Linked DNA regions of Lysinibacter sp. HNR. The protein of the gene in region 1 binds, or shares a complex with, the protein of each later gene. Links are inferred from orthologs where the notes say so. Each region holds a gene or a part of one and is shown in the gene's direction. Other genes may lie near its edges. The genes, in order: mfd and uvrA.

Evidence for each region.
Region 2: the proteins of mfd (region 1) and uvrA are in contact, whole or in part, in a crystal structure (PDB 4DFC), measured with the Escherichia coli proteins. The link is inferred for Lysinibacter sp. HNR from one-to-one orthologs.

Annotation. Positions count from the first base shown.
Region 1 is NZ_CP121684.1:1,075,453-1,092,672, forward strand. Bases 1-4,157 are described here. They hold mfd (transcription-repair coupling factor), read left to right. Parts: upstream 1-384; coding sequence 385-3,957; downstream 3,958-4,157. Other genes in these bases: pth (aminoacyl-tRNA hydrolase), read left to right, coding at 1-261; FrondiHNR_RS04765 (FAD-dependent oxidoreductase), read right to left, coding at 3,954-4,157. Outside these bases: more of FrondiHNR_RS04765, read right to left, coding at 4,158-5,366; FrondiHNR_RS04770 (Na+/H+ antiporter NhaA), read right to left, coding at 5,488-6,684; FrondiHNR_RS04775 (MazG nucleotide pyrophosphohydrolase domain-containing protein), read left to right, coding at 6,854-7,528; hisS (histidine--tRNA ligase), read left to right, coding at 7,597-8,889; eno (phosphopyruvate hydratase), read left to right, coding at 9,001-10,281; FrondiHNR_RS04790 (septum formation initiator family protein), read left to right, coding at 10,356-10,916; FrondiHNR_RS04795 (DUF501 domain-containing protein), read left to right, coding at 10,916-11,404; FrondiHNR_RS04800 (FAD-dependent oxidoreductase), read left to right, coding at 11,527-12,867; FrondiHNR_RS04805 (GNAT family N-acetyltransferase), read right to left, coding at 12,957-13,463; FrondiHNR_RS04810 (XRE family transcriptional regulator), read right to left, coding at 13,500-14,960; FrondiHNR_RS04815 (phosphoenolpyruvate carboxykinase (GTP)), read left to right, coding at 15,124-17,013; FrondiHNR_RS04820 (SGNH/GDSL hydrolase family protein), read right to left, coding at 17,100-17,220. UniProt on the Escherichia coli protein: Couples transcription and DNA repair by recognizing RNA polymerase (RNAP) stalled at DNA lesions. Mediates ATP-dependent release of RNAP and its truncated transcript from the DNA, and recruitment of nucleotide excision repair machinery to the damaged site.
Region 2 is NZ_CP121684.1:1,480,400-1,490,337, forward strand. The notes cover bases 1,420-4,888. They hold uvrA (excinuclease ABC subunit UvrA), read left to right. Parts: upstream 1,420-1,784; coding sequence 1,785-4,688; downstream 4,689-4,888. Other genes in these bases: uvrB (excinuclease ABC subunit UvrB), read left to right, coding at 1,420-1,728; uvrC (excinuclease ABC subunit UvrC), read left to right, coding at 4,681-4,888. In the rest of the region: more of uvrB, read left to right, coding at 1-1,419; more of uvrC, read left to right, coding at 4,889-6,651; RNase adapter RapZ, read left to right, coding at 6,638-7,513; DNA-binding protein WhiA, read left to right, coding at 7,565-8,548; FrondiHNR_RS06695 (superoxide dismutase), read left to right, coding at 8,614-9,234; gap (type I glyceraldehyde-3-phosphate dehydrogenase), read left to right, coding at 9,349-9,938. UniProt on the Escherichia coli protein: The UvrABC repair system catalyzes the recognition and processing of DNA lesions. UvrA is an ATPase and a DNA-binding protein. A damage recognition complex composed of 2 UvrA and 2 UvrB subunits scans DNA for abnormalities.

The DNA of each region.
Region 1 (17,220 bases):
CGTGGTGGAGGGCACGGAGGACACAATGGGTTGCGTGACATTGCCAAAGCTGTGGACAGCCCAGACTTTACTCGGGTGCGTGTTGGAATCGGGCGCCCACCGGGTCGGCAAGATCCTGCTGACTACGTGCTCCGGGAGTTTAGCTCGACTGAACGTCAATCACTCGCGCTTGTTCTCGCAGAGGCTGCGGATGCGGTGGAAGCCGTTGTGTCGGTGGGGTTACTCGAAGCTCAACAGCGATTTCACGCTCCGAAATCTTAGACCCTAGAAGGTTTACACTGAGCTGGATAACCTGGGTGCAGGTGTGGGTGAGTCGTAAGTAAGAAGAGGTTCGTGCTCCGTTCCCGAAGTGCAACACCCTGAGAGCCGGGGTAGTATTATGCGGTGACTCTTCGCGGAATTATTGATTCTCTCCTGCCTTCTGAAAGCTTTTCTCGAGCGCTTACCTACACGTCGGAAGACGCTGATTTTTCCCTCATTGAGGCTATTCGTCCACCCCTGTTGGCCGGTCTTCTTCAGCGCAGGGCATCGGTAAAACCTGCATCCGCTCTTTTTATCGTGACAGCTACCAGCCGTGAGTCCGAGAGTCTACGTGCATCACTTGCTTCTCTCTTGCCAGAAGCCACCATTCTCGAGTTCCCAGCCTGGGAAACACTCCCACATGAACGTCTGAGCCCCAGCACAGAAACCGTGGGTAAACGGCTCGCTGCGCTCCGTGTCATGAGCGAGTGGACACCGGAATTAGGAACCCACCTCATTGTTGTGGGGGCGGTGCGCGCTGCTCTTCAACCACTAGCCGATAACCTACTGTCTGTCGAACCGCTTAATTTTGTTGTGGGCGAACGTGGCTACGATCTCTCCGAAACCAGTAAAAAACTGGTATCCCTGGCCTACGCCCGGGTTGACCTGGTGACGCGGCGCGGTGAATTTTCCGTGCGCGGAGGACAGCTTGATGTTTTCTCTCCCACTGCAGAGCATCCGTTACGCATTGAATTTTTTGGTGATGAGGTGGAGGAAATTCGTGCGTTTTCAGTTACCGATCAGCGAAGTTTACCTCTCAAAATGACCGAGGCAATTCTTGCTCCTAGCCGTGAGCTGCTCCTGGATGAAGGTGTCCAACAGCGGGCACGGGAGTTGCGGAGCGAGTTTCCTAACCTGACAACAATGCTCGATAAGGTAGCTGAGGGTATTCCGGCCGAGGGCATGGAAAGCCTCACGCCCGTACTTGTGAACAAGCTCGTTCCCGTCACAGACTATTTACCGCGGGAGGCAGCGATAGCGGTTGTTTCGCCCGAGCGTGTGCGGACACGCGCGGCGAGTCTCTCTGAAACCAACAGAGAATTTCTTGCTGCTGCGTGGAGCGCTGCTACCTCCGGGGCAGAGGCTCCCATAGACCTGTCCGGGGGAGACTTCCTCACGCTTGAATCACTGAAGGACTCTCGGGCTGGCCGCCCCTGGTGGACCCTCAGTACGTTTCAACACGACCTGGAGGATCCAGCAGAGGCACAGGAAAACACTGAAAATTATGTGCGCATTACTGCGGACGCAATACCTAGTTTTCGAGGCAGCATGGACGGCGCGGTGAACTATGTGGGCGACCTGGTTCGTGACGGGTGGCGTGTACTTGTGACTGCAGCGGGACAGGGAACCGCGGCACGAGCTCATGACGTCCTCTTAGAAAATGAGATTCCTGCTCGATTGGTGCCGGATCTGAGTGGCTCCCCGGAACCGCTCGCGGCTACGCTTACTGCGGGTTCAATCGAACACGGGTTTGTGAGCAACGAAGCCAGATTTGCGGTTATCACCGAGGCAGAGTTCTTTGGTCGTAGCGTGTCCTATCAGGCTGGGCAGGTTAAGAAGCTGGCCAGCCGCAGCAAAAACGTTGTTGATCCTTTGCAGCTACGAGCGGGAGACTATGTGGTACACGAAACCCATGGCATCGGGCGTTTTATCGAGTTAACACAGCGTGAGATTACAACGGGTTCTGGGCGAAACGTAACTAAAACTCTGCGTGAGTATCTTGCGCTTGAGTATGCTCCCTCAAAGCGCGGCTATCCCGCGGACAAACTTTTTGTACCAACGGATCAGCTTGATCAGCTCTCGCGTTACGTCGGGGGAGAAGCGCCCGCACTGAGTAAAATGGGGGGTTCCGATTGGTCAGCGGCTAAGGGTCGTGCGCGTAAGGCCGTGCGTGACATTGCGGTTGAACTCGTGAAGCTATATTCGGCTCGGATGTCGAGTAAAGGTTTTGCTTTTTCGGCAGATACCCCGTGGCAGCGCGAATTGGAAGAGGCCTTTCCTTTTGTAGAAACTCCTGACCAGCTGACCACTATTAACGCTGTCAAGCGCGATATGGAGTCTCCCATACCCATGGACCGTCTGGTGTCGGGAGACGTGGGTTTTGGTAAAACGGAGATTGCTGTTCGCGCGGCCTTTAAAGCGGTGCAGGATTCGAAACAGGTTGTTATGCTCGTGCCCACAACACTGCTTGTCAAACAGCACTTTGAGACTTTTCAGGATCGCTTTGCAGGATTCCCCGTGCGTTTGCGGGCGCTGAGTCGGTTTCAAACTGATAAGGAAGCGCGAGAGGTCGTGCAGGGTCTTGCAGACGGCTCTGTCGATGTGGTGATTGGTACTCATCGTCTGCTCTCCGAGGGGATCATCTATAAGGATCTGGGCTTGGTGATTATTGATGAGGAGCAGCGCTTTGGGGTTGAGCATAAAGACATGCTCAAAAAATTGAAAACTAATGTAGATATCCTGGCGATGAGCGCAACCCCGATCCCACGCACCCTGGAAATGGCTGTTACCGGTATCCGTGAGATGTCTACCTTAGCCACGCCCCCGGAAGATCGACACCCGATTCTCACGCTTGTGGGTCCTCAATCGGATAAACAGATCGCGGCAGCTATTCGACGTGAACTGTTGCGGGAGGGACAGATTTTCTTTGTACACAACAGGGTGTCAAGCATCACGCGCACGGCAGCTCACCTTTCCGAGCTTGTGCCGGAGGCCCGTATAGCGGTGGCGCACGGTAAGCTCTCTGAAGCAACGCTGGAGCGGGTAGTTGTGGACTTTTGGGAGCGGAAGTTTGACGTTCTCGTGTCAACCACAATCGTTGAGACCGGGCTGGACATCGCTAACGCCAATACCATCATCATCGATCGCGCAGATAAGTATGGTCTGAGTCAGCTGCACCAGCTTCGTGGTCGAGTAGGTCGGGGTCGTGAGCGAGCCTACGGCTACTTTATGTATGATGCTGATAGGCCGCTGAGCGAAACGGCTCACGAACGGCTTGAGACTATAGCCACCAATAATGAGTTGGGTTCTGGAATGCAGGTGGCGCTTAAGGATCTTGAGATTCGTGGTGCCGGAAATCTGCTGGGTGGTGAGCAATCGGGACATATTGCGGGGGTCGGATTTGACCTCTATTTACGGATGATTGGGGAGGCGGTTAACACCTTCCGCGGTGAGGACGTGGCCACACTGACTGAGCTTACTCTGGAGTTACCGGTGGCAGCTCACATTCCTGAGGACTATGTGGATAGTGAACGCCTGAGACTGGAAGCCTATCAAAAGTTTTCTGCCGCGAGCTCCGCGAGTGCAGATGAAGACCAGTTGGGTCTTGTTGTTGAAGAGCTTGTTGATCGTTACGGTGCGTTGCCGGACGAGGTAGAGACACTTCTGCTGGTTTCGCAGCTTCGGCACCGTGCAGCCAAGCTCGGATTGAGCAAGGTGGTTGTGCTCGGACCCAACATCAAGATTGAGCGGGTAGAACTCCCCGACTCCCGCCAGCTTCGAATGCAGCGACTCTACCCTGGATCACGCTACACAGCCGCGACCGGGGTGATACAGGTGCCCCTTCCCGTTACCCACGGTGTTACTCTGACCGGTGTCGAACTGGTTGAGTGGGTGAGCAAATTGCTTGAGGTTATTATCCCAGACGCATCCGGCTAGGAATCAAACCCGAGTCCGAGCTTGTCCAGCGTTCGGAGGATAAAATTGCGCTTACCCTGGTTGTGATCGGCCTGATCCATTGACCACCGTGTTGCCTGCACTCCGGCGTAGGCAAAGGGTTCAGGCGGAAAGGGGAGTGGAACCTCACGAACCATCCGTAGGGCGGTTCGCTCGGTATGTAGTCCCTCGATCCGATCGAGCAGGACGTTGGCGGCAAAGCGTGTCGCCCCCACACCGAGTCCGGTGAATCCTGATGCGTATCCAATTTTTCCCTCGCGGGCCTGTCCATAGAAGGCACAGAACTGTGTGGAGCTGTCAATTGCCCCTCCCCAGCGATGAGTGAAGGTGACCCCTTCTAACTGCGGAAAAGTTGTGAAAAAGTGGCTGGCGAGCCGCTCGAAACTTTGCGGGCGATCATCATATTTAGAGTCGACTCGTCCACCATAGTTATAGATGGCATCGTAGCCGCCAAAGAGGATGCGATTGTCTCGGCTGAGACGATAATAGTGAAATTGATTGGCCATATCCGAGATGCCCTGGCGGTTTTTCCACCCAATGGAGTCCATCTGTTGTGAGGTGAGGGGTTCTGTCATCAGAGCGTAGTCATAGACAGGAACCGTGTGGAAACGATAGCGCTTGAGCAGTGACGGAAATGCATTTGTTGCGAGCACAACTCGTGACGCGGAGACGGGGCCCGCCGCTGTGCGCAGGTGTACCCGTCCGTTATCGAGTTCGGTGGGAGGTTCTATACCGGTTATCGGGGAACGTTCAAAGATCTTCACTCCGAGCTCTGTTGCCACTCGTGCAAGCTCCATAACGAGTTTTGCCGGGTGAAGCATGGCAACAGAGTCTTTGTCCCAAACACCTGCCAGGTATGTAGGGGAACTCACTTCTTGCTGTACTTCTTCACCGGAAAGATACCCCTCACCGCGTAGCTCTTTTTCCTGGTAAGGTTCGGTCGCGACGGTGAGCGCTCCCGTGCGTTCGAATTCACAATCGATGCTGTAGCGCTCAATCGCTGCCTCAATCTCGTTGAGATTTTGCCGACCAAGAGAATCGAGAGCTTCATACTCTTCAGGCCACCGGGCCCGACCATTTTCCTCGCCGTGAGTCAGGCTGGCATCACAAAAACCACCGTTTCGGCCGGAGGCCGCCCATCCCACATTTTGCCCTTCGAGAAGGATAACGCTGCGATTCGGGTTGCGTTCTTTAGCGAGGATTGCGGTCCACAAACCTAGATATCCGCCACCAACAATTGCAAGATCAAAGGTGGAGGGCCCTCGGTATCTTGGATATTTTGTTACTTGCGCAACATCATCAAGCCAGAAGGGGCGATTAACGCTGGGAGCGAGTGCTTCAAGAATTGTTGATTTTTGAGGCGCGTAACGCTCAAATACGGTTTGAGACATGGCCTATCATCCTTCTGTAGTTATTGGACACTCTCAATATTGATGCCTGGTCATCTTGAGAGCAATCAATACAGTAACTTTAGCAAGTAAAGCTTTAGATTTTATCTACATTGTAAGGAAATCATGATGCTGAGGGTGTCGGTACAGTGCGGTGGTGGCGTACTCGAATTCTTATCAGGATAACAGCCATCACAATCGAGATCGCAGAGCCCGCAAGAACCGCGAGCACGCCCTGATCAGCAACCTCACGGTCAATGCCAAAGGCAAGCTCATTCATGAGGAGAGAAACGGTAAATCCAATACCGCCGAGGGCTCCCGTGACAACTATGTCGCCAAAGCTCAAAACCGAGGGGTGGGTGGTACGTACGAACCTATCTGCGAGTAGTGTGGCTCCGACAATACCGATCAGCTTGCCGAGGGGGAGCGCAAACAGAATTGCCCAGAAGGGTGCCTCAAGCGGGGTCTCGGCTAGCACGGGAAGTGTTACGAGTGCTGCGGAGAAAGCAAAGAGCGGTAGAACGACAACATTGCTGAGAGGCTCGAGTACGTACTGTGCCTGAGTAGCCGGTTTTCCACTCATAGCAAATCCCAACATCACACCCGCGATAGTTGCGTGGATACCCGATTGGTATATCACGTACCAGGTGGCAAACCCCACAAGAATCATGGCTATGATCAGTGTGTACTCCTCAACACGATATCGCTTACTTCCCGGGTATTCGCCATTTTTGAGCCTGGCAAAGCGCTTGCTTAAAAAGCCGAAGAACACGCTCAGTATGACTCCGATGACAATGAGCCCAATTGAGGGATCCACAGTGAAGAATACGGCGATAAAGATAATGCCGGCTAGATCGTCAAGTACGGCCAGTGCGAGAAGGAACACACGAACCGTCGAGGGTAGTCCACGCCCCACAATCGCAAGAACGCCCAGGGCAAACGCAATATCGGTTGCCGTGGGGATGGGCCAACTGCTCTGGTAACCAGAGTCCCATGTGAAAATGATGTAGATTATCGCGGGAACAAGAACACCGCCCAGCGCCGCAATCGCGGGTTTAATAGCTTTGCCGTAGGAGTTAAGCTCGCCCTCACGAAACTCGTGTTTCAACTCAATAGCAACAATAAAGAAAAAGATCACAAGCACGGCATCGCTGACCCAGTGACCCACAGACATGCTAATTCCGAGAAAAGGGATACCAACCTTAGTGCCTTGAATATCGTGTGCGACGGAGGTGAGGGGACTGTTGGCAATTGCTAGCCCGAGGATGGCCGCTGTTAAAAGTAACATGGCGGACGTTCGGCTAGAGCGGAGCAGTCTCATAGGGGGCCTTTCTAGGGTCGAAAAATTTTTTATCGACCAGACTTCCCGATTCACCAATGACTAACTATAGTCGAATTTATTCATTGGTGGGGTCAGCATCAGGTTTGGGATGGGGGTTAGCCTCATGCTTGGAAGTGGGGCTAGCATCAGGTTTGGAAAGTGAGGCGGCATGGATGAGGTTAATGATGTGCAATCTGTGGAGGCGCTTGTCCAGACGATACATCGCCTAAGAATAGAGTGTCCGTGGCACGAGCAGCAGACAGCTACCACCCTTGTGTCCTACCTGATAGAAGAGTGTTACGAATTGATAGAGGCAATTGAGTCGGGCAACGCCGATGCCATTCACGAAGAACTTGGTGATCTTCTCTATCAGGTTGTTTTACACAGCGAAATCCTGGGTGAGAACACGGTGCAGCAGGCAGGGCAACAGCAGACCGTGATTTATGATGTGGTTGATCAGCTTGAGAAAAAGCTTCGCTATCGACACCCGCATGTTTTTGGTGACGCGGGTCCCACCACCGTGGGAGAGCTCAATGCCGGGTGGGAGCAGATGAAACAGAGACGATCAAAAGGAGCACCGTCCCGCATGATTCTTGAGGGCGTCCCGTTATCTATGCCCGCGCTTGCCCTGGCCGACAAGATACTTGAACGGGCGGAGCGCAACCAGCGAGAAATCAATGTGCAGCAGGGTGAGAGGCATACGCTGGAAGAAAACTTTGGTGATGCTCTACTTGAAATTGTGATTGAAGCGAGGCATCACGGAATAAGAGCGGAGGATGCGCTGCGCTCATCCCTGCGGAGGCTTGTGCAGGAGCTAGCGCGGCCGCCTGCGGGCGGTCTATAGAGCCCGCCTGTACAGACGTGGACACAAAAATTGTATAGTGCTATACACAGTGGGTATATTTAATCGTCATGGCGACACCCGTAAACCCACCCCGTGGGATGAGAGATTTTCTGCCCTCCGAAAAATCTCGCCGAGAGCACGTACTCAACACTATCCGCGGTGTTTATGCGATGCACGGCTTTGATGAGATTGAGACTCCCGTTGTCGAGAGCTCTGCTCGATTACACTCGGGGCTCGGCGGGGACAACGAAAAGCTGTCTTTTGGCATCCTCAAGCGTGGGCTCACCCCCGAGGATATCCGTACGGCAGCCGAGAACGGAAGCCCGGAATCATTGAGCGATCTGGGATTGCGTTTCGACCTCACTGTGCCCCTCGCCCGCTACTATGCCACTCATCGCGGTGAATTACCCGATGTGTTCCGCGCGATTCAGATTGCCCCCGTTTGGCGGGCTGAACGACCGCAGAAGGGACGCTATCGCCAATTTGTGCAGGCAGACATCGATATTATTGGTGAGTCGAGCCAACTGGCAGAGATCGAACTCATTACGGCCACATCGGCGGCGCTCGCCGAACTTGGCCTGCGTGAGTGCGTGATCCGGATCAATGATCGCCGTATCCTTTTTGGAATCCTGTCCTATTGTGGGTTCCCCGTTGAGACTCAGGAGGCGGCCCTGATCTCAATTGACAAGCTCGATAAAATCGGTACGGATGGTGTGATCGCCGAGCTGTCGGAGTCTGCCCCGGAAGCTTCGGCTGTGCTCGAAAAGATTCTTCAGGAGATTGAACCTCACGTTGTGAACGGAGGGGTGCCTCTCACCGAAGCGGGTATCCGCTCTCTTGTACCTGATACCGTCGACCCTGAGGCTGTGGCTCAGCTTGTGAGGTTAGGGGCAGCTCTCGCTTCAATCCCCGAGGGTATCGAGTTGCGCTTTGACCCAACACTGGTTCGGGGCATGGGGTACTATACCGGAACTATTTTTGAGGTCTCTCACCCGGGTTCGGGAAGCTCCGTGGGGGGCGGTGGTCGTTACGACGGTATGATCGGACGCTTTCTCGGGAAGGACGTTCCTGCCGCCGGTTTCTCGATTGGGTTTGAGCGCATAGTGGATCTGGTTGAGACTTCGGGTGATGGTGCGTCAGATGCGACGGTTCTTATTTCTGAGAAAGATGTAGACCCAGCTGTCCTCGTGTCGATTAAGACGGAACTGGTCGCTCAAGGCATCCGTACGAGAGTTGAAAGGCGTGCCAAGAACCTCAACGCTCAGCTAGAGCGTCTTGCGCAGGCAGGGTTTGGGCAGTTTGCGTTTGTCTCAACGGAAACCAAGAAGGCGGAGGAACTGCGGATCAAGCCCCTGCTGTAGGGCGCGCGTCTCAGGTTGCGGTGCATCACGGACGCTCAGCGTAGACTATAACGGAAAGCAAGCTTTCGGGAGCATTCGTTCTCATAACCACATACCTAAGAGGAGAAACCAGTGGCTTTTATCGATGCTGTTATCGCTCGTGAGATTCTTGACTCCCGTGGAAACCCCACGGTTGAGGTCGAAATTGGTCTTACAGATGGGACGGTTAGCCGCGCGGCAGTCCCCTCCGGTGCATCCACAGGTGCTTTTGAGGCGTATGAGCTTCGTGACGGTGATAAGAATCGTTACCAGGGTAAGGGGGTACGTCAGGCTGTTGCTGCCGTCTTTGATGAGCTCGCCCCTGCGGTCGAAGATTTCTCGGCGGACGATCAGCGCCTGGTAGATGCCGCGCTCATTGCGGCTGATGGAACCGAGAACAAAAAGCACAGCGGTGCAAACGCTATCCTTGGCGTGAGCCTGGCCGTTGCAAAGGCGGCAGCCGAGTCCGCGGGACTGCCCCTTTACCGATACCTGGGTGGGCCAAACGCGCACACACTGCCCGTGCCCCTCATGAACATTATTAACGGTGGATCGCACGCCGACACAGGTGTGGATATTCAGGAGTTTATGGCCGTACCGCTGGGAGCATCCTCCTTCTCTGAGTCCCTGCAGTGGGGTGTTGAGACCTACCACTCGCTCAAGAGTCTGCTCAAGAGCAAGGGCCTGGCGACCGGTTTAGGAGACGAGGGAGGCTTTGCGCCCGATCTCCCTAACAACCGTGAGGCCCTTGACCTTATCCTTGAGGCCGTGAGGCAGGCTGGCTTTACCCCCGGTAAAGACATCGCCCTCGCGCTTGATGTTGCCTCTAGTGAGTTTTTTGAGAAGGGGGCTTACCAGTTTGAGGGTAAGGCTCGTTCTGCTGAGGAAATGGCTGCCTATTACGCCGATCTTGTTGCTAATTACCCGCTGGTCTCTATCGAGGATCCGCTTGACGAAGATGATTGGTCGGGCTGGGTGCACCTCACCTCCGAACTGGGTAACAAGGTTCAGTTGGTTGGTGACGACCTCTTTGTGACCAACCCCGTTCGACTCGAGCGGGGCATCCGCGAGCGCGCGGCTAACTCTCTGCTTGTTAAGGTCAACCAGATCGGTACCCTGACCGAGACGCTTGATGCGGTCTCTATGGCCCAGCGCGCCGGATATACCGCCATTATTTCGCACCGCTCGGGCGAAACCGAGGACACCACTATTGCCGACCTGGCTGTGGCCACCGATTGCGGACAGATTAAGACGGGTGCTCCCGCTCGCAGCGAGCGGGTTGCAAAGTATAACCAACTTCTGCGCATCGAGGAGGAGCTCGGCGGGGCAGCTCAGTTTGCGGGCCGTGCGGCGTTCCCTCGATTCCAGGGCTAGTAACCACTTTTGTGTGAGGGGGCGGGGTATCGTACCGATGTCTCGCCCTCCTGTCGCCAGCGGAGGATTCAAGAATGAATAACACCCCTAAAACCAGACGCAGGGCCGCATCTTCTCGGGAGGAATCGGCAGAACTCGGATCCTGGGTAAAAGGCCTACGATTCTCCGGTTTTTCAATCATTATGATTGGGCTTCTCGTTCTCGGCGCATTCATTATCAGTCCGAGCCTGTCGATCTATCTTAACCAGCGTCAAGAAATTGCTGCACTCGAAATCAGCGTGCAGCAAAAGCAAGAGGCGCTTGATAACGCCAACGCCGAAAAAGAACGCTGGCAGGATCCCGCCTACGTGCGGGCGGAGGCGCGCAACCGCCTCTTTTACATGATGCCCGGAGAAAATCAACTGGTTATTATCGATGACGTAGAGATTCCTGCTGCTCAGGCGGCTCCCGCATCGGCGAATCTGCAACAGACCGAGACCAATTGGGCTAGGGCTTTGGGCTACTCAATTATTAGCGCGGGGATTACGCAGGGTGATGCCGCTAGCCTGGCTCCAGAGGGATCAAAACCGACCGAGGGTGGAATCGTTGATGACCAAACTCCCACCGAGACACCCGCAGATGAAACAGGGGAATAATGCCTCGACCACCGTTTGAACCCCCTACGCAGGCCGACATTAACACGGTTACGGAACAGCTTGGCCGCCCCGCCCGTAACGTGGTGGGCATTTCTGCCCGCACTCAAGACGGTGAACCCTCTGTGGTTTCCACGGCCCCGCGATTGGATGATGGAACCCCGTTTCCCACCTTTTATTATCTGTGTCACCCCGATGCTGTTGCGGCTGTCTCGAGCCTTGAGGCTAACGGATTTATGGCCGAAATGAACGATCTCCTGCGTGAAGACGACGAGATTCGAGCCCAGTATCAGCGCGCACACGAGAGCTACATCGCCGACCGTGAGAGTATCGCGGTTGTTGAGGAAATCGCGGGAATCAGCGCTGGAGGGATGCCTGATCGAGTCAAATGCCTACACGCTCTGGTGGGGCACTCGCTTGCCGTGGGGCCGGGAACTAACCCCATTGGAGACATCGCGTTACAGCAATCCGGCTGGTCTGGTAATAAATAGCTTCAGCATTCGGTAAACTAATCTGTGGTATTGGTGCGGTTGACACTGTAACTATTGTTTTCCCATGGGCGAAAGCGCCCCCCACAATCCTTAAAATCAGTGCTAATCAAGGAAGTGCTTTTGTGTCAAAGATCCTAATTGTTGGTGGAGGTTATGCAGGTTTCTACACCGCGTGGAAGCTTGAGAAGTGGCTTCGTGCCGGTGAAGCTGAGGTGACGGTTGTTGACCCGCTTCCCTACATGGCCTATCTGCCCTTCTTGCCCGAAGTGGCCGCCGGTTCAATCGAACCTCGTCACTCCGTTGTTGCTCGCCGCCGTCACCTCAAGACCACCAAGAGCATTGCGGGCAAGGTAACCGCGATATCACACGCTGATAAAAAGGTAACCATCACTCCGAGCGCGGGTGAGCCCTACGAGTTTGAGTACGATCACATTGTCATTGCCACCGGTTCGGTGTCGCGCACATTCCCCATCCCCGGGGTTGCGGATAACGCCATCGGCATGAAAACCATTGAGGAGGCGGTCGCTGTGCGTGACCGGCTTGTCAGTAACTTCGAAAAAGCTGCGGGCCTTCCAGCGGGACCAGAGCGTGAGCGCCTGCTCACGGTGACCATCGTTGGCGGGGGATTTGCCGGTATAGAGACGTTGGGAGAGCTACGCTCATTTGCTAATCTCCTGCTGGGACGTTACCCCGAGATCTCCTTTGAGGAGACCAAGTTTCACCTGGTCGAGGCGATGGGACGAATCATGCCCGAGGTGTCGCTTGAAACCAGCCAGTGGGTTATCAAGACCCTTACGGATCGGGGATCAACGATTCACCTGGATACACAGCTCTCCTCGGCGGTGGACGGCAAGATTGAATTGTCAACGGGCGAATCTTTTGAATCTAACCTTATTGTGTGGACAGCCGGGGTGATGCCCCGACCCTTCCTGAGAGGCACGGATCTTCCCATTGGAGAGCGTGGACACGTTCGGGGACGTCCTGACCTGCGTGTGGAGGGTGACAATGGCATCCTTCAGGGTGCTTGGACCGCTGGCGATACCGCAGCGATCCCCGACATCTCAGCAACACCCGGCCCCGGAGGATTCTGCGTCCCCAACGCACAGCACGCAGTTCGGCAGGCCAAGCTCCTTGCCCGTAACATCGTTGCTGATCTGCGTGGCGAGGGACTTCTCGATTACAACCACAAAAACATGGGTGCCGTGGCCGGTCTTGGAATGAATGTTGGTGTGTTCCAATCGGGCAAGTTTGCGATGAAGGGATACTTCGCGTGGCTTGCACACCGTTTTTATCACGGCCTTGCGATTCCCGCATGGGAACGTAAGTGGCGCGTTTTTGGGGGTTGGGTAGGCCACTTCTTCCTGCGCCATGACATCGTGAGTATTGAGGCGGTGCAGCAGCCACGTGCGATCTTTGAGGAGTTTGCCTCGCGGCCCAAGCCTCCCGCGGAGACAAAGCCTTAGCAGATTTTGGTCTGTCTTTCCCCGCTCCCGGGCGCTACAGCGCACGGGAGCGGGGAAAGACGGACCTCAGCCCTGCGAGAACCGGATGATTATTCGGCGCTGGCCCTCAGCGCATCACCGTCAAGGCGAAAAGTGGACCAGCCCGTCATCGGGCGCGCGCCCATCGAACGGTAGAAATCTATCGAGGGTGTGTTCCAGTCAAGTACCGACCACTCGAGGCGCTGATAGCCATTTGCTACACACAGCGAGGCGAGTGACTTGAGTAGCTGTTTTCCGTAGCCAGAACCCCGGTACTCAGGAAGCACAAAAAGATCTTCGAGGTAGATTCCGTGGGTCCCGGTCCAGGTGGAGTAGTTTCGAAACCACAGCGCGATTCCCACAATCTCGTTATCTCTGTCAACGACATGGGCGTAAACGGAGGGGGTGTCCTCAAAGAGAGCTCGGGTAATAAGATCCTCGGTGTTTTTTACCGCATCGGGCTCACGCTCGTAGATCGCGAGTTCACGGATACACCGAAGAATGCCTGCCGCATCGTGTGGCTCGGCATTACGCATCACCGCGCCGTCGGAAAGGGAGAGGGGAGAGAGTCTCTGCATTAATCCAGTGTAGCGAAAATGAAGCTGCGGATTTTGTTAGGTCTGTGCCGCATGGCGACTTAGAAATTGGAAGACCTCGGTGTCGTCTACTCCCGGAAATGAGCCCTGGGGAAGAGGAGAAAGGACGTGTGCGTGCATGCGCGCACTCGGCCAGGAGCTATCGGCCCAGCGATTGGCGAGATCTTGTGAGGGGCGGCGACAACAGGAAGGATCGGGGCATCGTGAAACCGTGCGGTTGGTCGTGTCACGTCCGCGAAACCACTTGGCCTGATCAAAGGGAACACCAAAGCTGATGGAGAAAGACTCTGTCTCTGTGGTTCCCGTCTGGACGGTACACCAGTAGGTGCCGGCCGGAGTATCGGTGTATTGATAGAACTCGCTTGTGCGATTGGTCTGTTCAAAAGCCGTGCGTGCGCCCCAGCGACGGCACAGTATCTGTCCTTCGATGGTTCCCGTGGGGTCTGCGGGTAGGGGAAGACCGTCGTTTTCATAACCTTTTTGGAGGGATCCGTCACCGTTCGATCGTAAAAAGTGCACCTCCAGATCCAGATGGTGTGTTCCCAGATTGGTAAAGCGCTGGGCCGCCGATTCGTGTGTTACCCCAAAGGCATCACGGAAATCTTCGATTGCCAGATTACGTTCCTTCTTTGCGGTGCTCAGAAACTCCACCGCTCGCTTTTGGGGGATAAGACAGGCTGCGGCAAAATAGTTTATTTCTAAACGCTGCTGTAAGAACTCGGTGTAGCTTGAGGGGCGGTCATGACCCAAAACGGCGTGGGCCATTGCTTGGAGGGCGAGTGAACGCAGACCGTGGCCGCCGGGTATGGAAGCTGGAGGGAGATAAATACGTCCGTTTTTGAGGTCTGTGATGCTGCGGGTAGAGTGGGGTAGATCATCTACATAGATGAGGGTAAATCCTAGTTGCTCGGCCATGATGGCCACCGTGCGGTGGGTGAGGGCTCCGGTGGTATGGTTGGCCTTGCGTAACAACTCCTCAGCGAGTTCTTCGATTTCGGGGATGTAATTATTGCGCTCACGCATTCGGAGGCGGCTCTCGGTATTGGCTCGTCGTGCCTCTTCCGGGGTAGCAATGGCTGCGCGGTCTCTGCGTTCAATTTCGCGGTGGAGGCCCACGAGTGATTCGAGAGCGTCATCGGGAATCGATTTTGTTCCGCGGATGAGGGGGAGCCCCAAGCTTGCGTATACCTGGCTGTGCTGGGCCTGATCCAGCTCTATCTCGAGAGCGGATCGTTTGTCTGGCGGTGCCGTGCTGAGTAGGTCCGCGAGGTCAATGTCTAAAATTTGTGCAATTTTCTGCAGCAGCGAGAGCTTTGGTTCGCGATGGCCATTTTCGATGAGGGAGAGCTGGCTGGGGGCCATGTTGATCTGCGTGCCTAATTGCTCAAGCGTGAGACTTGCTTTCATACGGAAAAACCGGAGGCGTTTCCCCAAGGTCAGAAGTTCCACTCGGGGGGCTTGCGATGATGAGAGGGTCATAGATTTTACTATATGTTAAAAAATGAGGTTTTTGATATCCAATTTGATGCTTATGATCTCGTTTTATGACGAATCATAGGGGTATGGCAAAAATTATTGCTAACACTGTATCGTGTTATTCGTTATCGATACGTCAGCAGGCAGGACTTTTAGGAGTGTCAGTATGACCGTCATTGACTCGCTACCGACTAGAACTGATCAGCAAATGAATCCGGCACATATCCACCCGGAAAAGCTTACGGATGCTGGTGCTTCTCCCACCACAACAAACCCAGATGTCCTTACCTGGGTGGAAGAGGTTGCGGCACTCACCCAGCCGGATTACATTCACTGGTGCAGCGGGACGCAGGACGAGTGGTCCCTGCTTGCGGAGGAGCTTGTGGCCACGGGAACGCTCATCCCACTCAACAAGAATTTACGTCCCGGAAGCTTTCTGGCCCGTTCTCATCCGAATGATGTTGCACGGGTAGAAGATCGCACCTTCATCTCCACCGAACGCGAAACGGATGCGGGGCCAACAAACAACTGGGTAGCTCCGGACGAGATGCGTCAAACGCTTAAGCCGCTTTTTAGCGGTTCAATGCGTGGGCGTACCATGTATGTTGTTCCCTTTTCGATGGGTCCCGTGGGGGGTGACATCTCACAGCTGGGTATTCAACTGACCGACTCACCATACGCTGTGCTCAACATGCGGATTATGACTCGCATGGGGCAATTGGCGATGGATCACATCACACCGGGAATCGAGTGGGTAAAAACCGTACACAGCGTTGGTGCACCCCTTCTTAACGATGCGGACGATGTTGAATGGCCCTGCAACGATACAAAGTACATTTGCCATTTTCCTGAGACCCTCGAGGTATGGTCGTTCGGTTCCGGCTACGGTGGGAACGCGCTCCTCTCAAAGAAGTGCTTTGCCCTTCGTATCGCAACCGTCATGGCACGCAAGGATGGCTGGCTTGCAGAACACATGCTGCTGCTCAAGTTGACAAGCCCGGCGGGTAAAGTTTTTCACATAGCGGCAGCCTTCCCCTCCGCATGTGGCAAAACTAATCTGGCCATGCTTAAACCAACGTTGCCGGGGTGGAACGTTGAGACCATCGGGGATGATATTGCGTGGCTTCGCCCGGGAACCGACGGACAACTGCGGGCGATCAACCCTGAGGCCGGCTTTTTTGGTGTTGCACCCGGCACAGGATATGACACCAACCCCGTCGCGATGAATAGCATCTGGGGTAACACGATATTCACGAACGTAGCTCTGACCGACGACGGGGATGTGTGGTGGGAGGGAATGACAAAGACCCCACCGGCTCACGCGATTGACTGGCAGGGGAACGATTGGACTCCTGACTCCGGTCGGTTAGCGGCACATCCCAACTCGCGATTTACCGTGCCGATTAAACAGTGCCCCACACTGGCGGAGGAGTGGAACGAGAGCGATGGTGTTCCCATCGACGCAATTCTATTTGGCGGGAGACGCGCCACCAATGTTCCGCTTGTAACGGAGTCTCTTGATTGGAAACACGGTGTGTTTATGGGTGCGACGGTATCGAGTGAAAAAACCGCAGCACAGGAGGGAACCGTAGGCGAGCTTCGTCGGGATCCCTTTGGAATGCTCCCTTTTTGCGGCTACAACATGGCTGATTACTGGTCACATTGGCTGTCTATGGGAGAACTTCTCGGTGATAAAGCCCCACGAATTTTCCAGGTTAACTGGTTTCGCAAGGGTGATGACGGACGCTTCCTCTGGCCGGGATTTGGCGAGAATACGAGGGTTTTGGAGTGGGTTGTACGACGTGTTTCCGGCGAGGTGGAAGGACGTGCAGTTTCTGTAGGAACCGTTCCTGCCCCGGGAGAACTGAATCTTGAGGGAATGACTATTCCCGAGAGGGATCTTGAGGAACTTTTTACTGTAGACCCCGAGCTCTGGTTAGCGGAGTGTGATCTTACTGAAGCTTATTTTGCGCAGTTTGGCGATAGAATTCCTACGGCTTTGCGGGAACAATTGGCTGATCTACACGAACGATTGGAGCGCTCTGCTCATGAGTAGATTTTGAACGGGTTCTTCCCGTACCCGTTCAGAAAGATAAACGCCGGGTGTGTCTTTGTTCCTGTGGGCGCACCCGGCGTTTTGTTTTATGGTCGTGTTCCTGCTCCGGTAAGTGCCTCCATCGTACTTACGGTGAGGAAAGCGGCACCCGTTTGGTTGGGATGCATGACACCGTCGGCGAGAGATAAGCCCTTCATGGTGATGCCA
Region 2 (9,938 bases), 410 kb from region 1 along the record:
ATCGAAAAAGACTCCTCGATCAACGCAGAGGTAGAGAGGCTTCGACACTCCACCACCAACGCACTGCTGAGTCGACGAGACGTTGTTGTTGTCTCCACTGTCTCGTGTATTTATGGGCTGGGGAAACCCGAAGAGTACTACGAGGCGATGATGGCCCTGCGTGTGGGGCAGCAGGTAGATCGTGACTGGCTCATCCGTAAATTTGTCTCGATGCAGTATCAGCGTAACGACATTGATTTTTCCCGTGGAAACTTCCGGGTTCGCGGTGACACCATAGAGATTATCCCCATGTACGAAGAGCTAGCGATTCGAATCGAACTTTTTGGTGATGAGGTCGAAGCGCTTTACTTTTTACACCCGCTTACGGGCGATGTTGTGGGCAAACCGGATTCGGTTTCCGTCTTTCCGGGTTCTCACTACGTCGCTAGCGACACCGTTATGAAGCGGGCAATCGGACAGATACGTGAGGAATTAGATGGGCGACTGGTCGAGCTTAAAAAAGAAGAAAAGCTGGTAGAAGAGCAGCGTTTGCGTATGCGCACCACGTTTGATCTTGAGATGATGGAGCAGATCGGCTTTTGCTCCGGTATTGAAAACTATTCCCGTCACATTGATGGGCGCCAACCAGGAGAGGCTCCCCACTGCCTTCTCGACTACTTCCCGGACGATTTCCTTGTGGTTATCGATGAGTCACACGTTACGGTTCCGCAGATTGGTGCTATGTATGAGGGGGATGCCTCGCGTAAACGCACCCTGGTCGAACACGGCTTCCGTCTCCCCAGCGCACTCGATAACCGCCCTCTCCGCTGGGGAGAATTTAATGAGCGAGTGGGGCAGAAGGTCTATCTCTCCGCTACCCCTGGTAAATACGAGTTGGGTGTAGCTGACGGTATTGTGGAGCAGATTATCCGGCCCACCGGCCTGGTGGATCCGCAGATTGTTGTTAAACCATCGCTTGGGCAGATCGACGACCTTCTCGAGCAAATTACTCAACGCACCGACAAAAATGAGCGAGTTTTAGTCACCACCCTCACTAAAAAAATGGCCGAGGAACTCACCGACTTTCTCACGGAGGCGGGTGTTCGCGTACGATATCTTCACTCCGATGTTGATACGCTGCGTCGTGTAGAGCTCCTTAGTGAACTCCGTCAGGGCGTCTACGATGTCCTTGTGGGTATCAACCTGCTACGTGAGGGTTTAGACCTCCCCGAGGTTTCCCTGGTGGCTATTCTGGACGCTGATAAAGAAGGGTTTCTACGCTCCTCAACCTCGCTCATTCAGACTATTGGCCGAGCCGCACGTAACGTTACCGGTGAAGTACACATGTATGCGGATCGAATCACCCCGTCAATGCGGCAGGCGATCGACGAAACTGAGCGTCGCCGAGCGGTGCAGATTGCCTACAACAAAGAGCACGGTATCGACCCCACTCCACTGCGCAAAAAGATCAGTGATATCACCGAGGTTCTTGCCCGTGAGGACGCAGACACAGCTGACCTATTGGGGAGCACCCGTGACAAGAAAACGCCCACGCCTCGCGCAGCCCGAACCGGCATAGCCGCGCAGGGAGCAAACGAGCTCGAAGCGCTCATTGCAGACTTGAACGAGCAGATGCTCACCGCCGCCACCGAACTCAAATTCGAATTGGCCGCGCGCCTTCGAGATGAGGTTGCCGACCTTAAGAAAGAATTAAGAAGTATGATGGCGGCCGGGCACATCTCACACTGACAAATCAGTCCAGGTTTGTTAGCTTTTCAAACGAATGTCCTGTGTTCAACACATCAATCTTACGGAGAGTCACCATCAGTAATCAGTCTGCTTCCAGCGAAAAGACACGTGTCAGCGTCAAAGGCGCACGAGTACACAACCTCAGGGACGTTGATGTCAGCGTCCCTCGAAACTCTCTTGTGGTTTTCACGGGGCTCTCTGGTTCTGGAAAGTCCTCACTTGCTTTTGACACCATTTTTGCCGAAGGCCAGCGACGGTATGTCGAGTCGCTCTCGGCTTATGCCCGTCAATTTTTAGGTCAGGTTGATCGTCCCGACGTAGATTTTATTGAGGGACTCAGCCCCGCTGTATCCATTGATCAAAAATCTACTAATCGTAACCCTCGCTCAACCGTTGGCACCATTACCGAGGTCTACGATTACATGCGTCTGCTGTGGGCTCGCACGGGAGTCCCTCACTGCGCGGAGTGTGGCGAGGTTATTGAGCGCCAAACTGTTCAACAGATCGCGGACAAGCTTATGACGATGGATGAGCGCGTCCGCTTCCAGATTCTTGCTCCCGTGGTAACAGGCAAAAAGGGCGAGTTTGTTGATCTTTTTGCAAACCTTTCGACGAGTGGATTCTCACGGGCACTGGTAGACGGAGAACAAATATCACTCAGCGAACCGCCCAAGCTTAAAAAACAGGTCAAACACAATATTTCCGTTATTGTGGATCGTCTTGTTGCAGGCCCCGAGATACTGGGGCGTCTTACCGACTCACTTGAGACTGCCCTGCGTCTCACCGACGGTCTGGTCACGATTAACTACGTCGACGAAGAGGGCGATGCAGCGTGGCAGAACTTCTCTGAAAAGCTTTCCTGCCCTAACAACCACCCGATTCAACTCACAGAGATTGAGCCGCGTACTTTTTCCTTTAACGCTCCCTTCGGTTCCTGTCCAGAGTGTTCGGGTTTGGGCACTCGTATGTCTGTGGACGTGGATCTCCTCTTGGGAGATCCTGCGCTCAGTATTGCTGAGGGGGTTATTCTTCCCTGGACTACACAGGGCAAGGGGCTTTACCAGTACTACGAAAAACTCCTTATTGCCCTTGCAGAAGAACTTAATTTCTCGCTGAAAACACCGTGGGAAGAGCTTCCAGAAAACGTGCAGCAGGCAGTTCTCCACGGAAACAACTTTTCTGTGAGCGTCAAATGGAAAAATCGTTTTGGTCGGGAAATGTCATACAGCTCCGGTTTTGAGGGGGTTGTGCCCTATATCGAGCGTAAATATCTCGACATTGAAAAATGGGACGAATACCTACGTGAAATCCCCTGTCCTGTGTGCCACGGTAAACGTCTTAAGCCGGAGGTGCTTGCGGTCACCGTGGGGGACAAGAGCATCAGCGATGTGTGTGAGATGAGCCTGTCCGACGCTCAAAAATTTATGAACCAGCTGACGCTTACTGAGCGTCAGGCAGCCATCGCGGCCCAGGTGCTCCGAGAAATTCGTTTGCGACTTGAATTCCTCATCGAGGTGGGTTTGAGCTATCTAGACCTTGCGCGTTCCGCTGGGTCGCTTTCGGGGGGAGAGGCGCAGCGAATCCGATTGGCCACACAGATTGGCTCGGGCCTCACAGGTGTTCTTTACGTTCTCGACGAACCCAGCATTGGCCTTCACCAGCGCGATAATCGCCGTTTGATCGATACCCTGGTTAAACTTCGAGACCTGGGTAACACACTCATTGTTGTTGAGCACGATGAAGACACCATTCGTACGGCGGACTGGATTGTCGACATCGGCCCCGGAGCGGGGGTTGAGGGGGGAGAAATCGTTCACTCCGGGCACTATGACGAGCTACTCTCCAATAAAAACTCACTCACCGGAAAATATCTCTCGGGTGAACTCAGCATTGGTACGCCTCAAAAAAGGCGTCCCCGAGATAAGAATCGTAAACTCACCGTTGTCGGGGCAAACGCCAACAATCTTAAAAACGTTACGGTCGATTTCCCACTGGGTGTTTTTACGGCAGTCACCGGGGTGAGCGGTTCGGGTAAGTCTTCACTGGTAAACGATATCCTGTATCAAGTTTTGGCGGGAAAGCTTAACGGTGCGCGTACCGTCCCCGGTAAGCATAAACGGGTTACCGGCCTTGAACACCTAGACAAGGTTGTACACGTTGATCAGAATCCGATCGGACGCACCCCGCGCTCAAATCCGGCAACCTATACGGGCGTTTTTGATCGAATACGCACGCTTTTCTCGGAGACTCCAGAGGCTAAAGCGCGTGGCTACCTCCCCGGACGATTTAGTTTTAACGTCAAGGGAGGCCGCTGTGAGTCCTGCTCGGGTGACGGTACCCTGAAGATCGAGATGAACTTTCTTCCGGATGTCTACGTGGTCTGTGAGGTCTGTAATGGAAACCGCTACAACCGCGATACACTCGCGGTGCACTACAAGGGTAAAAATATTGCCGAGGTTCTGAATCTGCCTATTTCTGAAGCTGCCGAATTTTTTGAACCGATTAGTGCGATTCACCGCTATCTCAAAACTCTGGTTGACGTGGGTCTGGGGTACGTTCGTCTGGGTCAGAGTGCCACCACCCTCTCCGGAGGAGAGGCGCAGCGCGTAAAGCTTGCTACCGAGCTGCAAAAACGTTCCAACGGCCGAACGATCTACGTGCTTGACGAGCCAACCACCGGTCTACACTTTGAAGACGTGCGTAAGCTCCTCCTCGTTTTAAACGGCCTGGTCGACAAGGGCAACACGGTTCTGGTCATCGAGCATAATCTTGATGTGATCCGCTCAGCCGATTGGATCATAGATATAGGCCCGGAGGGGGGCGCGGGTGGTGGAACGATTGTCGCCACTGGAACACCAGAAAAGGTTGCTACTCACCCGGAAAGCTACACGGGGGAGTTCCTCGCCGAGGTCCTCGATATTAAACGCAAGCCGATTGGGCAGTCCATAGGCAATGACTGATCCCCAGGACTATCGTCCGGCCCGAGGGGAGATACCCACCGGGCCGGGCGTTTACCGTTTCTCGGATGAGCACAACCGTGTTCTTTACGTAGGAAAAGCTAAAAATCTACGCGCGCGTCTCAGTAATTACTTTGCCCCACTCGAATCGCTCCATCAGCGTACCAGGCGTATGGTTGTCAGCGCGAGCAGGGTGGACTGGACCGTTGTGGGCAGTGACTCAGAAGCATTACTGCTAGAGCACACATGGATAAACGAGTACCGACCACCCTATAACGTCGAGTTTCGAGACGATAAAACCTACCCCTACATTGCAATCACCCTCGCCCACGAAGCACCGCGCGCAATAATGACTCGTAATGCTAAAATACGTGGAGCAAAGTATTTTGGTCCGTATCCAAAGGTATGGGCGGTGAAAGAAACTCTGGGTCTGCTGCAGCGAGCCTTTCCTATCCGTACCTGTAAAGAGTCCGACTATAAACGGGCTATGAGCAGCGGAAAACCGTGCTTGGCCAGCCAAATCGGCCGCTGCGCTGGCCCGTGTTCTCAAAAGGTTTCTCGTGAAGAACACCGGGCGATGGTAAAGCAGTTGGTGAGTTTCCTCAGCGGGAATGATCGCAATATGGTGCGTGAGCTCACCAAAAAGATGGGGGATGCCTCTACCGAACAGCATTACGAAGAAGCCGCTAAACTGCGAGATCAGATTCAATCGCTTCAATTAGTTATGGCAAAGAGCGCGGTTGTTCTTGACGAGTCTGTTGACGCAGACGTGTTTGGCCTTGCGAGTGATGAGTTAGCCGCGTCAATTCACCAGTTTATTGTTCGTGGTGGTCGAATTAGGGGAGAGCGCAACTGGATAGTAGATCTGGAGCTTGAAGACTCACCCGCCACCCTGATCGAATCGATCCTGCAGACAGCATACGATCGTGAAAAGCCACCGCGTACAATCCTTGTTGCGATCCTCCCTCCCAATCGAAAGGTGGCAGAAGAGGCGCTGCGGCAGAAATTTGGGGGTGTTGCGGTTGATATTCGAGTGCCCCAGCGGGGGAACAAAGCCTCCCTGATGGAGCGGGCTCGCTCAAACGCCGAGCAGCATCTTGCCCTCTACAAGACTCGTCGCAGTGTTGACCTGGCGACCCGCACCGAAGCTTTAGCAACGCTGCAGGAAGCCCTCGGTATGGCGGAGGCTCCGCTGCGTATGGAGTGTGTTGACGTCTCGCATCTGCAGGGTACCCACGTTGTGGCTTCTCTGGTTGTTTTCGAGGACGGTCTGCCCTTTAAGGGAGGATATCGCCGCTACTCAATTCCCAGCACCACGGATGACACTGATTCGATTTATCAGGTTATCTCGCGCAGAGCGGTTCAGCTTGCGACTGCGGAACAGGAGGACGCCACCCCCGGTGCTTTTCGACACAGGCCTCAGCTAATCGTTGTTGACGGAGGTGAACCACAGGTGGCGGCGGCTGATCGGGCCCTCAGAGAGGCCGGAATAGCCGATATCGCGCTCTGCGGTATAGCCAAGCGCCTTGAAGAGGTATGGCTTCCAGGAGACCCTTTTCCCGTGATCCTCCCGCGTAACAGCGACGCCCTCTTTATGCTGCAACGCCTTCGCGATGAAGCCCACCGCTTTGCAATTACCTATCAACGGTCTCGGCGTAAAAAAGATATTGGCACGCAGTTAAGCGCTATTTCTGGACTCGGGCCGGCGCGTACAAAAGCTTTGCTGCGGCATTTTGGGTCCGTAACGCGCCTACGTCAGGCCAGTGCGGAGGCTATTGCCGAGGTTCCCGGCATTGGAAGCTCCCTGGCAAATACGATTGCAGGGGAGTTCCATAAACCGCAAACCAGCGCAAGTGGAGCTTCTAACGGTAGTCTTGAAGAAGGAAAAGAAAATTCGGCGGAAAATATTAATCTCCGTGGCGAGCATCACGTAATACATGAAAGCGGTGAGCATGTCGAGCCCTAACCCACATCAAGAAGTTCTCATAGTCACCGGTATGTCGGGTGCGGGACGCTCAACGGTTGCTAATGCCCTTGAAGATCTCGGGTGGTATGTGGTAGACAATCTACCTCCTCAAATGCTTCGTCCGCTGGCAGAGTTGGCCGACAAAGCGAGTGATACCTTGCCAAAGATTGCGGCGGTTGTTGACGTTCGCGGGGGAGATCTTTTCCAAGATATCCAACACGTCATTAAAGATCTGCGTATGGGATCACAGGTGCGTGTGGTCTTTCTTGAGGCGACCGATGACGTGCTCGTACGACGCTTTGAGGCGGTGCGCCGTCCCCACCCGCTGCAGGGTGAGGGAACGCTACTTGATGGAATAGCCGAGGAGCGGAATCGGTTACGTGAGCTGCGGGCCTCGAGTGACGTGGTGATCGATACCTCTCGTTTAAATATTCACCAATTAGCAACTGCCACCCACGATATTTTTGCCACAAACGATGACCCTGCGCTTCAGCTTACGGTTATGAGCTTTGGTTTTAAATATGGAATTCCCACCGATGTGGATTTAGTCGCGGACATGAGGTTTCTCCCTAACCCCTATTGGGTGCCTGAGCTGCGCAGCCTAACAGGAGCAAACGAAGAGGTCAAAGAGTTCGTTCTTTCGCGAGAGGGGGCAGCGGAATTTATCGAAAAATACTCTGAGGCGTTAGTGCCTGTTTTTGCTGGCTACCAACGAGAAAATAAACGACACGCTACAGTAGCTGTTGGCTGTACAGGCGGAAAGCACCGATCAGTTGCGGTCGCCCGCGAACTCGCAAACAGGTTTCAGAGCCTGCCCGGTGTTGTTGTTCATGTAAAACATCGCGATTTAGGTAGGGAATAAACATCTGCTTATATTGTGAGATAGCTTTCATTCTTATAAGGAGTAACAAGGTTGGCGCTAACTGCCGAGGTTAAAGACGAGCTTGCTCGTGTTATGGTGAGCCGCACCAGTGTACGAATCGCTGAAGTCTCAACGATCCTGCGTTTTTCGGGCGGGCTACATACTATATCGGGGCGTATTGCTCTGGAGTCGGAGTTAGACACCCCGATTATCGTTCGCCGCGTCCGTCGTGATCTTGCAGAAATTTACGGTGTGCGCAGCCTGGCTAGTGCCCAGGCTCGGGGAACCGCCCGTAAGGGGGCCCCGGGGTACCTCGTTCGAGTGTTAGAGGGTGGGGAAACCCTCGCGCGTCAAACCGGACTTTTAGATGCCCGCCGTCGCCCTATTCGAGGCCTACCTAATCGTCTTACCACGGGAACCTCCGATGAACTGGCTGCGATTTGGCGTGGTGCCTTTATCGCGCAGGGCACACTCACCGATCCCGGTCGTTCCTCGAGCCTTGAGATTAACTGCCCCACCAACGAGAGCGCGATGGCTCTTGTGGGTGCTGCAGGACGCCTAGGCATACCCGCAAAAAGTCGTGAGGTTCGGGGGGTGCACAAGGTTGTTGTGCGCGAGGGCGAGGCGATTGCCCAGATGCTTTCTCTTATGGGAGCAGCAAACACGGTTCGCTCCTGGGAAGCTATGCGTCAGCGGCGAGAAGTCAGAGCAACGGCCAATCGCCTCGTTAACTTTGATGATGCGAATCTGCGGCGTTCGGCGCAGGCAGCGGTTGCTGCCTGCGCTCGGGTTGAGCGAGCGCTAGAGATTCTCGGAGATGCTGTTCCCGCCCATTTACAGTATGCTGGTCAGTTAAGGCTAACCCACAGGGAGGCTAGCCTCGACGAGCTAGGCGCACACGCTGACCCTCCCATGACAAAGGACGCTGTGGCCGGGCGGATCCGTCGATTGCTCGCAATGGCAGATAAAGAGGCTGATCAACGGGGAATCCCCGGGACCGAGGCCAACCTACCTGCTGATTTTGATGATATGTAGGTAGAATTATACTTTCACGTTCGGAATTTCCAAACGCGTAATTTCACATCAAGGAGATGAGCACTTTGGCTACGTATACGCTTGGCGATCTGCCCTATGACTATTCGGCACTTGAGCCACACATCAGCGGAAAAATCATGGAACTTCACCATGATAAGCACCATAATGCCTATGTGGTTGGTGCGAACGCTGCGCTTGATCAGCTTGCAGAGGCTCGCGATTCAAACAACCTGGCAAACGTGAATAAGCTTGAAAAAGATCTAGCTTTTAACCTTGGTGGCCACGTTAATCACACAATCTTTTGGAACAACCTGTCACCAAATGGCGGAGGCCGCCCAACGGGTGAGGCTGCCAGCATGATCGATGATTTTTTTGGTTCCTTTGACAAGTTTGTAGCCCACTTCAACGCCACCGCACTGGGGGTACAGGGTTCCGGGTGGGCCGCGCTCACCTGGGATGTTGTTGGTCAGCGTGCCAACATCAATCAATTCTTTGATCAGCAGGCCAACTTTCCGGCTGGAACCATCCCGCTGCTTCTTCTCGATGTGTGGGAGCACGCTTATTACCTCGATTATCTAAACGTTCGTGCCGATTATGTCAAGGCGTTTTGGAACATTGTGAACTGGAATGACGTAGAAAAGCGCCTTGATGCTGCCCGTAAGCAGACTCCTGGCCTGGTCCTCTAGTAACCACGAGAGACGTCGTGGGGTGTGTGAGTCTCCACCCGGTGACACCCACACCCCACGATTTTCAAAAGATCGCGCATCTTCCATTCAGATGCCAACATAACAGGAGCAAATGTGTCCGCAAAAGTAGCCATTAATGGCTTCGGCCGTATTGGGCGTAACTTTCTTCGTGCAGCCCTCGCACAGGGGAGCGGCCTTGAGATCGTTGCGGTAAACGATCTAACCGATAACGTTGCGCTTGCGCACCTTCTCAAGTACGACTCCATTACGGGCCGCCTTGACGCAGATGTGCATCTTGACGGTGACCAGATTATCGTCAACGGTAAAAGCATCAAAGTTTTTGATCAGAGAGACCCCTCAAATCTTCCTTGGAAAGAGTTGGGTATCGACATCGTTATCGAGTCAACCGGATTCTTTACCAAAGCCGAACTGGCCCGCAAGCACCTTGAAGCCGGTGCAAAGAAGGTAATAATCTCAGCCCCCGCAAGTGGGGACGACGCAACCTTTGTCCTGGGTGTAAATGAGCAGGACTATGATCCGGCTGTGCATAACATCATCTCAAACGCGTCATGTACCACAAACTGTCTTGCACCCATGACTAAGGTCTTCCACGAGGCCTTTGGTATCAACAAGGGCCTCATGACCACGGTTCACGCCTACACCGCGGATCAGAACCTGCAGGATGGACCCCACGGTGATCTGCG